Regions from separate parts of the Blautia wexlerae DSM 19850 genome, predicted to be linked through region 2. Evidence: riboswitches for the same ligand, from Rfam matches in the RefSeq annotation. Region 2 holds a riboswitch; the other holds the start of a gene.
The links. Region 2 has a riboswitch for ZMP and ZTP ahead of NQ550_RS02045 (formate--tetrahydrofolate ligase). Riboswitches for the same ligand answer to the same signal wherever they lie in the genome.
Positions count from the first base shown of each region.

Region 1: linked by a shared signal. The riboswitch ahead of NQ550_RS05000 (IMP cyclohydrolase) and the one ahead of NQ550_RS02045 (formate--tetrahydrofolate ligase) in region 2 are both predicted to bind ZMP and ZTP.

Region 1 covers NZ_CP102267.1:1,079,448-1,086,911, reverse strand. The annotation lists gene NQ550_RS05015 (hypothetical protein) at 1-170, shown strand, start outside; tRNA gene NQ550_RS05010 (tRNA-Gly) at 341-413, shown strand; gene NQ550_RS05005 (phosphoribosylaminoimidazolecarboxamide formyltransferase) at 737-1,921, opposite strand; gene NQ550_RS05000 (IMP cyclohydrolase) at 2,051-2,764, opposite strand; ZMP/ZTP riboswitch at 2,836-2,916, opposite strand; gene NQ550_RS04995 (peptidoglycan recognition protein family protein) at 3,008-3,712, opposite strand; gene guaB (IMP dehydrogenase) at 3,958-5,415, opposite strand; gene NQ550_RS04985 (DUF6106 family protein) at 5,525-6,028, opposite strand; gene groL (chaperonin GroEL) at 6,398-7,464, opposite strand, start outside.
Region 2 covers NZ_CP102267.1:444,428-451,891, reverse strand. The annotation lists gene nspC (carboxynorspermidine decarboxylase) at 1-1,043, opposite strand, end outside; gene NQ550_RS02060 (saccharopine dehydrogenase family protein) at 1,033-2,313, opposite strand; gene speE (polyamine aminopropyltransferase) at 2,310-3,170, opposite strand; gene NQ550_RS02050 (aminotransferase class I/II-fold pyridoxal phosphate-dependent enzyme) at 3,173-4,630, opposite strand; gene NQ550_RS22375 (DUF6783 domain-containing protein) at 5,250-5,342, opposite strand; gene NQ550_RS22370 (DUF6783 domain-containing protein) at 5,319-5,372, shown strand; gene NQ550_RS22365 (hypothetical protein) at 5,419-5,499, shown strand; ZMP/ZTP riboswitch at 5,670-5,755, shown strand; gene NQ550_RS02045 (formate--tetrahydrofolate ligase) at 5,920-7,464, shown strand, end outside.

The sequences.
Region 1 (7,464 bases), 640 kb from region 2:
TATTCTGGCATATTATTCAAAAACATTTTAAACTGCCTGATACATTCGCAGATATAGAAAAAGTAGAACCCGATGAAACAGATTTAATAATGTTAAAGGAAATCGAAAACAACCCTGACTGTCACGAATTCATTTCTCAGGAAGAATTAATGAAAGAACTTAATATGTAAGTATTGTTCCCTGAAAAGTGCCAATTTCAGCACTTTTCAGGGAGTCATAATTTTTCAATAAAACCATTATATAAAATTTCAAAATAAATAAAAAAACATTTGACAAACTCCACTGTATATAGTATCATATATTTTGTCGCTGAGGTATTCCCTCAAACGACATCATAAATGCGATAGTGGCGTAGTTGGTAACGCGCGACCTTGCCAAGGTCGAGACCGCGGGTTCGAGCCCCGTCTATCGCTCTTAAAGCATCAGCTAAGGCTGATGCTTTTTTCATCCCCTTCTATTAACTTTCCATGACTATAGCAATTCCATATCTGCGAATAACATCTATAGCCAATATTCAGTGTGAAAAAAATAATGGTTTGGGGCGCATTTGCAGGAGTCTTAGAAAAAATTAGCGTCAGGAAATCTGCGTTATGTAAAAAAATCTCACTGTCTGAGCCGCATTTGCGGCGAGTTTGAGATTTTTTTACATGTTTTTAGCAGATTCCCTGACGCTTAGTTTTTCTTAGGCTCCGAAACCGCGCCCCAAACCATTATTTTTTTCACACGTCACTTGGATTTAGTGATGGAACAATCTGATACCAGTAAAACTCATCACCATTCCATATTTATTGCAAGTCTCGATCACAGCATCATCACGCACAGATCCACCCGGCTGCGCAATATACTTCACGCCACTCTTATGAGCACGCTCAATATTATCACTGAATGGGAAGAATGCATCAGATCCCAGTGTAACATCCGTCATCTGATCCAGCCATGCACGTTTCTCTTCTTTTGTAAATACTTCCGGTTTCTCCGTGAAAGTTTTCTCCCACATACCATCAGCAAGTACATCCATATATTCATCCCCGATATAAACATCAATGGCATTGTCACGTTCCGCACGTGAAATTGTATCTTTAAATGGCAGATTCAGCACTTTCGGGCACTGGCGAAGGAACCAGTTGTCTGCCTTCTGTCCTGCAAGTCTTGTACAATGTACACGTGACTGCTGTCCTGCACCAACACCGATAGCCTGTCCATCTTTTACGAAACATACAGAGTTGGACTGTGTATATTTCAGGATGATCAGAGAAATCTTCATATCTCGTTTTGCTTCCTCTGTAAGCTCTTTATTCTCTGTCACAATATTGGAAAGCATTGCATCATCGATCTCAAGCTCCTGACGGCCCTGCTCAAAAGTTACACCAAATACTTCTTTGTGTTCCAGCGGAGCCGGTACAAAGTTCTCATCGATCTGGATCACATTGTAGTTTCCTTTTTTCTTCTGCTTCAGGATCTCCAGTGCTTCCTCTGTGTATCCAGGTGCAATAACACCGTCAGATACCTCTCTCTTGATCAGAAGTGCTGTATCTTTATCACACACATCAGAAAGAGAAATAAAATCACCAAAAGAGGACATTCTGTCAGCACCGCGAGCTCTTGCATAAGCGCATGCTAATGGTGAAAAATTCTTCCAGTCCATATCATTTACCCAGTAGATCTTTGCCAGAGTCTCTGTAAGAGGAAGTCCTACAGCAGCACCGGCAGGAGATACATGTTTAAAAGATGTAGCTGCAGGAAGTCCTGTTGCTTTCTTCAGATTGGATACCAGCTGCCAGCCATTAAAAGCATCCAGGAAATTGATATATCCCGGTCTTCCGGAAAGGATCTTTACCGGAAGCTCAGATCCGTCTGCCATATAAATTTTTGCAGGTTTCTGATTCGGGTTACAGCCATATTTTAATTCGAATTCTTTCATTATATAAATCCTCCGTATGAACCAAATAAGTATTTTAAAATTAATTCCTGTAAATAATTTCTTACTGCGAAAGCATCGTCTTATGTTCACAATAATCTATGAGCACTATCTGTACTCAGTAAGTGACTATTATTTATTCTTATTAATGATCTTGCTTTCGTACTTACCTGTCTCAATATCAATATATCTTACAAACAGAGATACTTTGTTATCTTCGTTCAGGCTGTTCCAGAGAAGTTCTGCAAACTCATCCATATCATCCGGAATTGCTACCAATTTCGGTTCGCCTTCAAAGCTTGGAAGTGGATTTCCGTCACATTTATAAGTATGGATGAAATGTCCCTCTCCTGCAATGGCATTCTCGTATGCAAATGTGTATCTGTTACATGCATCCGGATTTCCGTTGTTGCTCTTGAGAATTGACATTGCATAGTTGAATTTTCCGTTCTCTACGTGCATAACACCGGAGATACGAGGTGTATAGTTCGGACCGTCCGGCTCGAATTCTCTGCTTCTTAAGGACTGCTCAAAAGTAAGCTGATGATCCATTCCCTCATAAATGGTATCTGTCTGATCTCCGTTAGTTACGATTGTTTTGTTTCCCAGTACACGTACAGGTGCATAGATGATCAGACTCGGATCTGTAAGTTTGGACGGATCAAATGCCTGGGTACGGATTCCCTCACCATCCTCTACAAATACTCTGTTTCTGCTGTTCTCGCTTCTGCCCATGATGAAATAAGCTGTCACTGCTTTCTTACCGTCTGCGGAACGTCCAATCACAATTCCTCTGCCAGGATAGGAATTCTCTTTCAGTTCTTTTTCCAGTGATAACATTTCCATAATTTTTCTCCTTTTCGTTAAAAATAAGGTTAAAAAAAGCCTGGGAAACCTATTTATTCATTGAATAATTTCCAGGCTGCCCAGGCGGTCGGCTCATATACTCGCTGCACTCCCTGTAGGTAATCCTACTTCCGCCAGTCATGCAGGCACTGTTGTGAAAAAAAATCACACGTTGTTATTATAGTACAATACTTCTTTGTAGATTTCAAGGCAAATTTTTTTGTACTGTGCTGAATTTTCGTTTTACTGAACATCCTGCAAACCATAATCAACATCAATCTGCACCGCAATATCCGATTTCATCTGTATCCATGCATCCGGATTCTCCACATAATATTTCGGACAGTTTTTTCCGGTAACATCATAATGCCGGATCACGTTCTCTGATGTAAGCCCAAACCGCACGCACAACCACGCAGAAAGCTTCACTGCCGAATCATAAGTTGCCTCATTAAATTTCCCCGTCTCATCCGGATGACAGCACTCGATGGACAAAGTATCTACATTACGTGAGTTCGTCGCATAGGACATCTCTGACGTAGGAATACACTGCACCACTTCCCCATCCAGCCCCACCACAAAATGACTGCTCACCTTTGTGTCATGAGTAGTCGCCAGATTCTCAAAGTAGTTCCTGTTTGCAATGGCTGTTGCCCCCGGATTTGCAGTATAATGAATGGCAATATACTGTACACTCTCAATGGGAATCTGCGGTCTGGAATATTCATTCGGCGTCAGCAGTTCCACATCTATGTACGGCGCCCCTTCTTTTTGCCATTGTTCCGGTCCGCCTGAAGAATCCGCATTATCTGTTCCTGACTGTTCCGCATCAGAAATCATCGTGTCAGAATTATGTAAAAAGTCCCCAATACTCCATCCATTTTCACTGGCCCGATTTATTATGATCCACCCACTCAGAACTATGATCACGAGCAGCATAAGGCTCATAAGAATTCTCTGATTTCTCTGCCTTACTCTGCTGCTCTTTCGTCTTTTCGACCTGCTGTTTTTCTTTTTTACTGCAGTTTTCCCTGTTCTGGTATCTGTTTTTTTCTTTTTGTTTATATGCTTTTGCATTTTTACCTTCTCTTACGGGATTTTACTCCCTGCAAAAATACCCCGGCCGGCATGCCTGGAAATCTTATTTCTTTCCATCAGCAGCCAGCCGGGGCATATATTACACCTGAAATTTATTATTTGTCATCTACGCTATAGTTCGGAGCTTCTTTTGTGATATGAATATCATGTGGATGAGATTCCTTAAGAGATGCAGCAGAAATCTTGATGAATCTGCCTGTTTCTTTAAGCTTCTCAATAGTTTCTGCTCCACAATATCCCATACCGGAACGGAGACCGCCCATGAGCTGGAATACAGTATCCTCAACATGTCCTTTGTAAGCAACACGTCCTTCTACGCCTTCCGGAACAAGTTTCTTCGCATTCTCCTGGAAGTAACGGTCTTTACTTCCGTTCTCCATAGCTGCGATAGATCCCATACCGCGGTATACTTTATATTTTCTGCCCTGATACAGTTCGAATGTTCCCGGGCTCTCGTCGCATCCTGCAAACATGCTTCCCATCATGCAGACATTCGCACCGGCTGCGATTGCCTTTGTGACATCTCCGGAATACTTGATACCACCGTCTGCAATAATCGGGATTCCATATTCTTTTGCAGCTTCGTAGCAGTCCATAACAGCAGTGATCTGCGGAACACCGATACCTGCAACAACTCGTGTGGTACAGATAGATCCAGGTCCGATACCAACCTTAACTGCATCTACACCGGCCTCGATCAGAGCCTTTGTCGCAGCACCTGTTGCTACGTTACCTGCGATCACCTGCAGTTCCGGATATGCTGCCTTGATCTCGCGTACAGCCTTCAGAATGTTCTCTGAATGTCCATGTGCAGAATCAATTACGATCACGTCTACAGATGCCTTTACAAGTGCATCAACACGTGCAAGTACATTAGCAGTGATTCCTACCGCAGCACCGCAGAGAAGACGTCCCTGCTCATCCTTTGCAGCCAGAGGATATTTGATCTGTTTCTCAATATCTTTAATAGTAATTAAGCCTTTTAAGTTAAAGTCATCATCTACAATGGGTAATTTCTCTTTACGTGATTTTGCCAGAATCTTCTTGGCATCTTCCAGTGTAATTCCCTCTTTGGCTGTAATCAGTCCCTCAGAAGTCATGCACTCTTTAATCTTCTTGCTGAAATCTGTCTCAAACTTCAGATCACGATTGGTAATGATTCCGACCAGTTTTCTGCCCTCTGTGATCGGCACACCGGAGATACGGAACTTTGCCATTAACTCATCTGCGTCCTTAAGTGTATGTTCAGGAGATAAATAGAAAGGATCTGTGATAACACCGTTCTCAGAACGTTTTACCTTGTCTACCTCTTCTGCCTGCGCTTCAATGGACATATTCTTATGAATAATACCAATACCACCCTGTCTCGCCATGGCGATCGCCATGCGATGCTCGGTTACTGTATCCATTCCTGCACTCATCATAGGAATGTTCAGTTTAACCTTCTTTGTTAAGTAAGTTGTGACATCTACCTGATTCGGAATTACCTTTGAATATGCCGGAACTAACAGCACGTCATCAAAAGTAATGCCTTCACCAATGATAGTACCCATTGCATTTCCTCCCTTGCGTATATGAAATTAAATTACTATTGTAATGTAAAAAGGAACCAGCAACTGGTCCTTTTATTTTCAACAAGTGTAACAAAAATCAGATTCTATGTCAATCCAAAAAAACTTTGCTCGGTGCTGAATTTTTCATAGCCTGTGCAAGTGACTCATCCGGTTCCAGGATGATCTTGCATAAATTTCCGTCCAGTCTTGTGATAACACCAAAGCGTTTATGCTCCGGATTTCCTGATGAAAAGTCCAGTACTTTCATGTTCTGGTTTCCGTTGTAATAGTCCATTCTGTGGGAATCCAGCGGTGCTGCCAGATCTGCTTCTGATAATTTGAAGCTCTTTACTTTCTTTCTTTTTGTCTTTGACATGATCATGTCGATGTCAAAATCGCCATTGATAAACAGATATTCATATTCTACATCTGTTTTCGGGATTACAAAATAGCATGCAATTCCAAGCGCTACGGCAATGATCAGTGCCAGCGGTGTGATGATAAGTCCGGCAAATACTGCCAGCACTGTCAAAACGATCAGACCGTATTTGAGCAGGCTGTCTTTAGCCGTCTTATCTTTCTTTACCAGTAATTCTGAATACAAGTCGCCCATTGTTTCGTCTCCTTTTCATTTGTTCAGCTGTTGAAAGCAGCTTTTTTTGCACAGCATATTTAACAATTATATTTTATTCATCATGCTGTTTTTCTGCATTATATCACAAAACGGAACCATCGTCTATGACGACGGTTCCGTTTCACATATTTCCGCCTGCGCTGTTTTTATCTATAGCAATCCTCGTAAATAATGCATTTAAGACAGTTCAGCAGAGTGCGAAAGACAAGGAAGATATCTGCAGGCGTGCTGACACATGGCAAAGATATCTGACGCAGGATTTCACACTCTGATGGGCTGGATTAAGATGCATTATTTCAGAGAATTGCTATAAGCATACTGCGGTATAATTTTATCGTTTATTAAAGATTACATCATTCCCATTCCCGGGTTAGCAGCCGGTGCAGGTGTGTCTTCTTTAATAATTGCAACAGCAGATTCTGTTGTAAGTAATGTAGAAGCAACGCTTGTAGCGTTCTGAAGAGCGCTTCTTGTAACCTTTGCAGGGTCAAGGATGCCTTCGCTTACCATGTCTACATATCTTTCATTCAGAGCATCGAAACCGATTCCTGGTTCGGATTCTCTTACTTTGTTGATGATTACGGAACCTTCAAGTCCTGCATTTGCAGAAATACGGAACAGAGGAGCTTCCAGAGCTTTCAGGATGATATTTGCACCTGTCTTCTCGTCACCTTCCAGAGTTGCTGCAAGTTTTGCAACTTCTTTGGATGCGTGGATGTAAGCAGATCCGCCACCTGCGATGATACCTTCTTCTACTGCTGCTCTTGTAGCTGCAAGAGCATCTTCCAGGCGAAGCTTAGCTTCTTTCATTTCTGTCTCAGTGGAAGCACCAACACGGATAACAGCTACGCCGCCAGCCAGTTTTGCAAGTCTTTCCTGTAATTTTTCTTTATCAAATTCAGATTTTGTTTCTTCAATCTGTCCACGGATCTGAGCAACACGGTTTGCGATTGCATCTTTGTCACCCATACCGTCAACGATAACTGTGTTCTCTTTTGCAACTTTAACAGATTTTGCACGTCCTAACTGCTCCATAGTTGCGTCTTTCAGTTCCAGACCAACTTCTTCGGAGATTACCTGGCCGCCTGTAAGGATTGCGATATCCTGAAGCATTTCTTTTCTTCTGTCACCATATCCCGGAGCTTTGACAGCTACTACCTGGAAGGTTCCTCTTAATTTGTTTACGATCAGAGTTGTAAGAGCTTCACCCTCTACATCTTCAGCAATGATAAGAAGTTTCGCACCAACTTTTACGATCTGCTCCAGTAATGGAAGGATTTCCTGGATGTTGCTGATCTTCTTGTCTGTGATCAGGATATATGGATCTTCCAGATTTGCTTCCATTTTTTCCATATCTGTTGACATATATGCGGATACATATCCACGATCGAACTGCATACCTTCTACAAGGTCAA
Region 2 (7,464 bases):
ATATCCGGCAGCGGCATACCGTTAAATGTATTATTCTTCACCATAGAATAAATCGCCATATCCATAAAATACAGCTTGTCCCCGATCCGGATCTCTCTGTCAAAGGAATAATCTCCGATCACATCTCCTGCCAGGCAGGTGCAGGAAGATAAGCGGTAGGTATATGCCTTCTCCCCTGCTTCCCCGCTGTCCTTAAGAGGCGGACGATAGGGCATCTCCAGCACATCCGGCATATGGCAGGCTGCAGAAGCATCCAAAATCAGCGTTCTGATCTCATTTTCCACAATGTCCATAACCTCTGTCACCAGATATCCGGCATTCAGGGCAACAGCCTCCCCGGGCTCCAGATAAATATCCAGATCATAGGTTTCCTTCATATGCTGAATACATTTTTCCAGGAGCTTTACATCATAATCCTCTCTGGTAATATGATGTCCGCCGCCCATATTCAGCCAGGAAACCTCAGACAGAAATTCTCCAAACTTCTCCTCTACCGCCTGCAATGTTTTCTCCAGGTCATCCGCATTCTGTTCGCAGAGCGTATGAAAATGCAGTCCGTCGATCCATTTCAGACATTCCCCGTCAAAGTTCTCTCTGGTAACCCCCAGCCTTGAACCCGGCGCACAGGGATCATAGATCGCATGATCCCTCTGAGTGGAGCATTCCGGATTAATACGGAGTCCCAGACTGGCTCCGGTACACACTTCTTTAAATTTCTTCAGCTGTGCTGTGGAATTAAAGATAATATGGTCACAGATACGATCCAGTTCCTCTATATCTTCTGTACGGTAAGCAGGGGAAAAAACATGATTCTCTTTCCCCATCTCTTCATATCCAAGCCTTGCCTCAAACAGACCGCTGGCAGTGGTACCTGCCAGATATTTTCCGATCATGGGATACAGCGCAAAGCCGGAAAACGCTTTCTGCGCCAGAAGGATCTTACACCCGGTATCCTCCTGGACTTTTTTCAAAATCTCCAGATTCTCCCGCATCTTCTTCTCATCGATCACATAGCAGGGAGTTTGCAGTTGATCAATCTTCATTGGCTTTCCAGACCTTTACCAGTTCAGGATCTTCGCAGACTTTCCATGGAAGTCCCCATTTGTTCAGTGCTTCCATATATGGATCCGGATCAAATTCTTCCACATTAAATACACCCGGCTTCTTCCACTGTCCGGTCACTACCATCATGGAACCGATCATAGCCGGAACACCTGTTGTATAGGAGATTGCCTGGGATTCCACCTCTTTATAGCATTCCTGATGATCACATACATTATAAATATAAATACTTTTCTCTTTTCCGTCCTTAACACCTGTGAAAATACAGCCGATATTTGTTTTACCCACTGTTCTCGGACCCAGAGATGCAGGATCCGGCAGAAGAGCTTTCAAAAACTGGATCGGCACGATCTCCTGTCCATTAAATTCCACAGGTGCGGTGGAAAGCATTCCTACATTTTCCAGACATTTCATATGTGTCAGATAGCTCTGTCCGAATGTCATAAAGAAACGGATCCTCTGTACTCCCGGAATATTTTTTGCCAGTGATTCAATCTCTTCATGATGAAGAAGATACATATCCTTCTTTCCTACCTCAGGGAAATCGTAGACAGATTTAAATTCCATAGGCTCTGTTTCTACCCAATGTCCGTCTTCCCAGTAGGAACCATTTGCGGAAACCTCTCGAAGATTGATCTCCGGGTTAAAGTTTGTGGCAAAAGGATATCCATGATCACCGCCGTTACAGTCCAGAATATCAATGGTATGGATTTCATCAAAATAATGCTTCAGGGCATAAGCACTGAATACACTGGTAACACCCGGATCAAAACCGGTTCCCAGAAGAGCAGTCAGTCCTGCTTCCTTAAATTTCTCATCATAAGCCCACTGCCAGGAATAATCGAAATATGCAGTAAAGCCTTTTTCTTTACATCTCTTTTCGTAGATTGCACGCCATGTGGGATCTTCTGTATCCTCTGCTTCATAATTGGCAGTATCAATATAATCCGCACCGGCTTCCAGACATGCATCCATGATGGTAAGATCCTGATATGGAAGTGCCACATTCAGGACAGCATCCGGCTTATAGGCTCTGATCAATTCTGCGACCTCTGCTGCATTATCCGCATCTACCTTTGCTGTCTCAATTTTTGTCTTCGTTGTACTTTCAATCTTCTCTTTGAGTGCATCGCATTTTTCCTTTGTCCTGCTTGCGATCATAATCTCTGTAAAAACATCGCTATTCTGACAGCATTTGCGAATTGCCACTGAAGCTACCCCACCACATCCGATTACCAATAATCTGCTCATAAACTGTTTTCCTCCTCTTCCAGTAAATCTTCTACATATTTTGGAAGCATAAATGCTCCTCTGTGAAGGTTTGTTGTATAATACCATGTTTCTATATTAAGATTATCAAACCTCTCCGGCCTGAAATCTTCCAGTGGATGATATTTCTTTGATGCAAATCCAAAAAGCCAGTATCCCGAGGGACAGGTAGGGATATGTGCCTGATAAACCCTGCTCACCGGAAATGACCGAAAAACCTTTCTGTGCATCTTTCTGCATTCCACCTCATCCTCATCATAAAAAGGACTTCCATGCTGATAAACCATGATTCCGTCATCTCTGAGAGCCTTATAACAGCTTCCGTAGAATTCCTTTGTAAAAAGTCCCTCCGTATGTCCCAGCGGATCTGTGGAATCATTGATGATCAGGTCATATCTGGCCTTTTTATTCCGCAGGAACCGAAGGCCGTCTTCATAATAAATGTTGACTCTCTCATCCTTCAGTCCCTGGGCAATATCCGGAAACATCTCCGCACATACATCCACAAACATTTTATCGGATTCCACCACATCAATGCTCTCAATCTGTGGATAATGGATCAGTTCTCTGGCAACTCCACCGTCACCGCCGCCGATGATCAGAACATTTTTTACATTGGGATGTACTGTCATTGGCACATGCGTAACCATCTCATCATAAATAAATTCATCTTTATCAGAGAATACGATCTCACCGTCCAGAGCCACAAATCTCCCAAATTCTTCAGACTCAAACACATCGATTCTCTGAAATTCACTTTCCCCTGAAAATAACTGTCGGTTAATCCGGACAGAAAGCTTTACATTTCCTGTATGGAACTCAGAATACCATAATTCCATGATCAGATACCCCCTTTCAGGACCTGAAGATGTTCTACCTTCGGATCCTCCATTCCCTGCATGGAACAGCCTTTGTCTCTTGCATAAAGAATGTATTCTACAATTTCCTGTGTCACCATTTCTCCAGGAGCAAGAATCGGGATTCCCGGAGGATAACACATAACAAATTCACCGCTGATCCTGCCTGCCGCCTGTTCCATGGGCAGAGATTCTTTCTCCGCATAAAATGCCTGCTGTGGAGACGCCACCACTGCAGGTGCGATATATTCCCCGGAAAGCATACCTGTGCTGTCCTTCTTATACAGACGTTCAATATCAGCCAATGCCCCTACCAGCCTCTCAATATCCTGAAGCCTGTCTCCAATGGAAATGTAAGCCAGAATATTACAGATATCTCCAAACTCGATCTGAATATCATATTCATCTCTGAGAAGATCATAAACTTCAATACCTGCCAGCCCATTTCCCAGTGTATAAATGGAGAGTTTTGTAACATCAAAATCAAAAACACTGGTTCCATTGATCAGATCCATACCATATGCATAATAACCGCCGATCTCATTGATCTCCTCTCTGGCATACTGCGCCATCCCTGCAACCTTTTCAAAGGATTCCTCTCCTCTGAGTGCCAGATTTCTTCTGGAGATATCCAGACTGGACAACAGAAGATAAGAAGCGCTTGTGGTCTGAGTCAGATTGATGATCTGGCGCACTTTCTCTGCATTCATACTCTTATTCAAAAGCAGCAGCGAACTCTGTGTCAGACTTCCGCCGGATTTGTGCATGGAAACTGCCGCCATGTCAGCACCTGCCGCCATTCCGGATACAGGAAGGTTTCTGCCGAAATAAAGATGGGTTCCATGAGCCTCATCTGCCAGCACCTTCATTCCTCTTGCATGAGCCTTCTTTACGATAGTCCGCAGATCCGAACAAATTCCATAATAGGTAGGGTTATTTACAAGAACTGCCACCGCATCCGGATTCTCATCCATAGCCTTCTCCACCTGACTGACTTCCATGCCAAGGGAAATGCCCAGCTGCGCATTCACCTCCGGGTTTACATAAACCGGAATTGCACCGCACAGTACCAGGGCATTGATGGCACTTTTATGTACATTTCGCGGCAGAATGATCTTATCCCCTGCCTTGCAGACAGACAGGATCATGCTCTGCACTGCAGATGTGGTTCCTCCTACCATAAGGAATGCATGCGCTGCGCCAAAAGCATCTGCTGCAAGCTCCTCCGCTTCTCTGATCACCGAAACCGGGTGGCAGAGATTGTCCAGCGGCTTCATAGAATTAACATCCAGCCCCACACATTTCTCTCCCAGCAACTGTGCAAGCTCCGGATTTCCTCTTCCTCTTTTATGTCCCGGCACATCAAAGGGAACGACTCTCTTCTTTCGGAAACGTTCCAGTGCTTCATATATGGGCGCATGCTGTTGTCTTTCATAATCCATTTGACATGTTCCTCTTTTCCTGTCGTCATGTACCGGCAAATACAGTTCTATCATTCAGCAATTGTATACTGCCTCAAACCGGCACAATGATTCAATTATTTCTCTATATATTCAAGTCGAACGCATGTGAGACACATCCTCGCAAAACGTTTATCTCCAACCATATCCTTTATATTTGCTATATCTGCACAAAAAAAGAAGCAGATAAGTTCATTCACCATCTGCTTCTCTCATGATCTATAGAATTTCTCAGGCTCTGTCTCTTTATATACTGACCGGATTTCCCGTATAAATCCGTCTGTATCCTGTGCCTGTTCCCGTATTCTGAAATATTCATGACTGCTGTCGTCTTCAATCGCTGGCAAATATATGCTATGCTCTTATTGACCGTTTCACAAGATGATGTGTGCTTACGCACTGATTATTATAAAGTAATCAACTTATAAAATTTGAGCTTCTAACTCAATCAATAATGTGGTGTCTCCCACCCGGCAACTGCCCCGCCTGTCCGTATGGCTTAACATTCAGAAACTGTCTCTGAATGTGAGCAAATATTTGCATGAAAACGATAGTGTCTTTTCATACTAAAGATGAGAATAACATATCTTCTGAACTGTTGTCAATTCCATTTTCCATATTTTGCACTAGAGCGTGTCTGAAAAAGGCTTTCTGCAAGATGTGCGTCACAATTTGTGGGATATTTTGCCCGGATGAGGGCGCCGTAGCGGGCTACGGCAACTGAATTCGGGTGAAATATCCCGCAAAGTGGGGGCGTGCAGATTGCGGGAATGATTTTTCAGACACGCTCTAGCTTTACCCGCTTTTTATATTTTCTTCATTTATCAGGGAAAACTGTGTCTATTTTTTAACAATTTCTTCCCTTGAGAAAACGTATTTTCTTTCATTACCAGGGATTACGATTCTCTTCTCTTATCAATTTGCACAACTTTTATCCAGTTTACTCACATTTTTTGACGTTTCAACAAAAATTTTCTTGACATTTTTTTCTCAAAATGATATATTGTATTCATCAATTGAAAGAACCTTCGAGTACTGACGGAAAGAGTGGAGTGCAAACCACGTGGAGTCGGAGGTTTGTGGGAGCCGACCGTCTGGGCAGTATTTGAAATATTCAGATACTGGCCTTTTTTTATAACTTTCAGGGCAGAAATCAGGAATACCAGGCAGATCGGCCAATACTTCTTTCAATTAATAATTGTTGCTGATCGCGGAGTGAACAGCAACAGAAGTTTTTCATGTTATGCGGAAACGAAAGGAGAAAAACAATTATGGGATTCAAATCAGACATTGAAATTGCACAGGAATGCGAGATGCTTCCAATTACTCAGATTGCAGAAAAAGCAGGTATTGACGACAAATATCTGGAGCAGTACGGAAAATACAAAGCAAAAATCGACTACAATCTTCTGAAAGAAAGCGATAAGAAGGACGGAAAATTAATCCTCGTTACAGCTATCAACCCAACTCCTGCAGGAGAAGGTAAAACTACTACTACTGTAGGTCTTGCAGATGGTATGCAGAGACTTGGCAAGAGTGTTATGGTAGCTCTTCGTGAGCCATCCTTAGGACCGGTATTCGGTGTTAAAGGCGGTGCAGCAGGCGGCGGATATGCACAGGTTGTTCCTATGGAAGACATCAACCTTCACTTCACAGGTGACTTCCATGCAATCGGCGCAGCTAACAACTTACTGGCAGCTATGATCGATAACCATATCTTCCAGGGCAACGCATTAAACATTGACCCACGTAAGATCACATGGAGAAGATGTGTGGATATGAACGACCGTCAGCTTCGTAACGTAGTAGACGGCCTTGGCGGAAGAACAAACGGTATGCCTCGTGAAGACGGATACGACATCACAGTTGCATCTGAAATCATGGCAGTTCTCTGTCTTGCAAGCGACATCAAAGACCTGAAAGAAAGATTATCCAAGATCATCATCGGATATACATACGGAAAAGTTTCCGAGCAGAAACCTGTAACAGCAGGTGACCTTCACGCAGAAGGCGCTATGACAGCCCTGTTAAAAGATGCTCTGAAACCAAACCTTGTACAGACTCTGGAACACGTTCCTGCAATCGTACATGGCGGACCATTCGCAAACATCGCTCATGGATGTAACTCTGTAACAGCTACAAAGATGGCTATGAAGCTTGCTGATTATGCAATCACAGAAGCTGGTTTCGGTGCTGACCTTGGTGCTGAGAAATTCCTTGATATCAAATGCCGTATGGCTGGTTTAAAACCAAGCGCAGTTGTAATCGTAGCTACAGTACGTGCCCTGAAATACAACGGCGGCGTTGCTAAAGCTGACCTTAACAATGAAAACCTGGAAGCTCTTGAAAAAGGTATCCCGAACCTGTTAAAACACGTTTCCAACATCAAAAACGTATACAAACTTCCATGTGTTGTTGCTATCAACGCATTCCCTACAGATACAAAAGCAGAGCTTGACTTTGTAGAAGCTAAATGTAAAGAACTGGGCGTTAACGTTGCTCTTTCTGAAGTATGGGCAAAAGGCGGCGAAGGCGGAATCAAACTTGCAGAAGAAGTTATCCGTCTTGTTGAAGAACCAAACGACTTCTCCTATGCATATGAACTGGAAGGTTCTATCGAAGACAAACTGAACCAGATCGTTCAGAAAGTATATGGCGGTAAGAAAGTAGTTCTGACAGCTAACGCTCAGAAACAGGCGAAACAGTTAGAAGCTCTTGGATTCGGCAACTGCCCGATCTGTGTAGCTAAGACTCAGTACAGCTTAACAGATGACCAGACCAAACTGGGTGCTCCTACTGACTTCGAAGTTACAGTA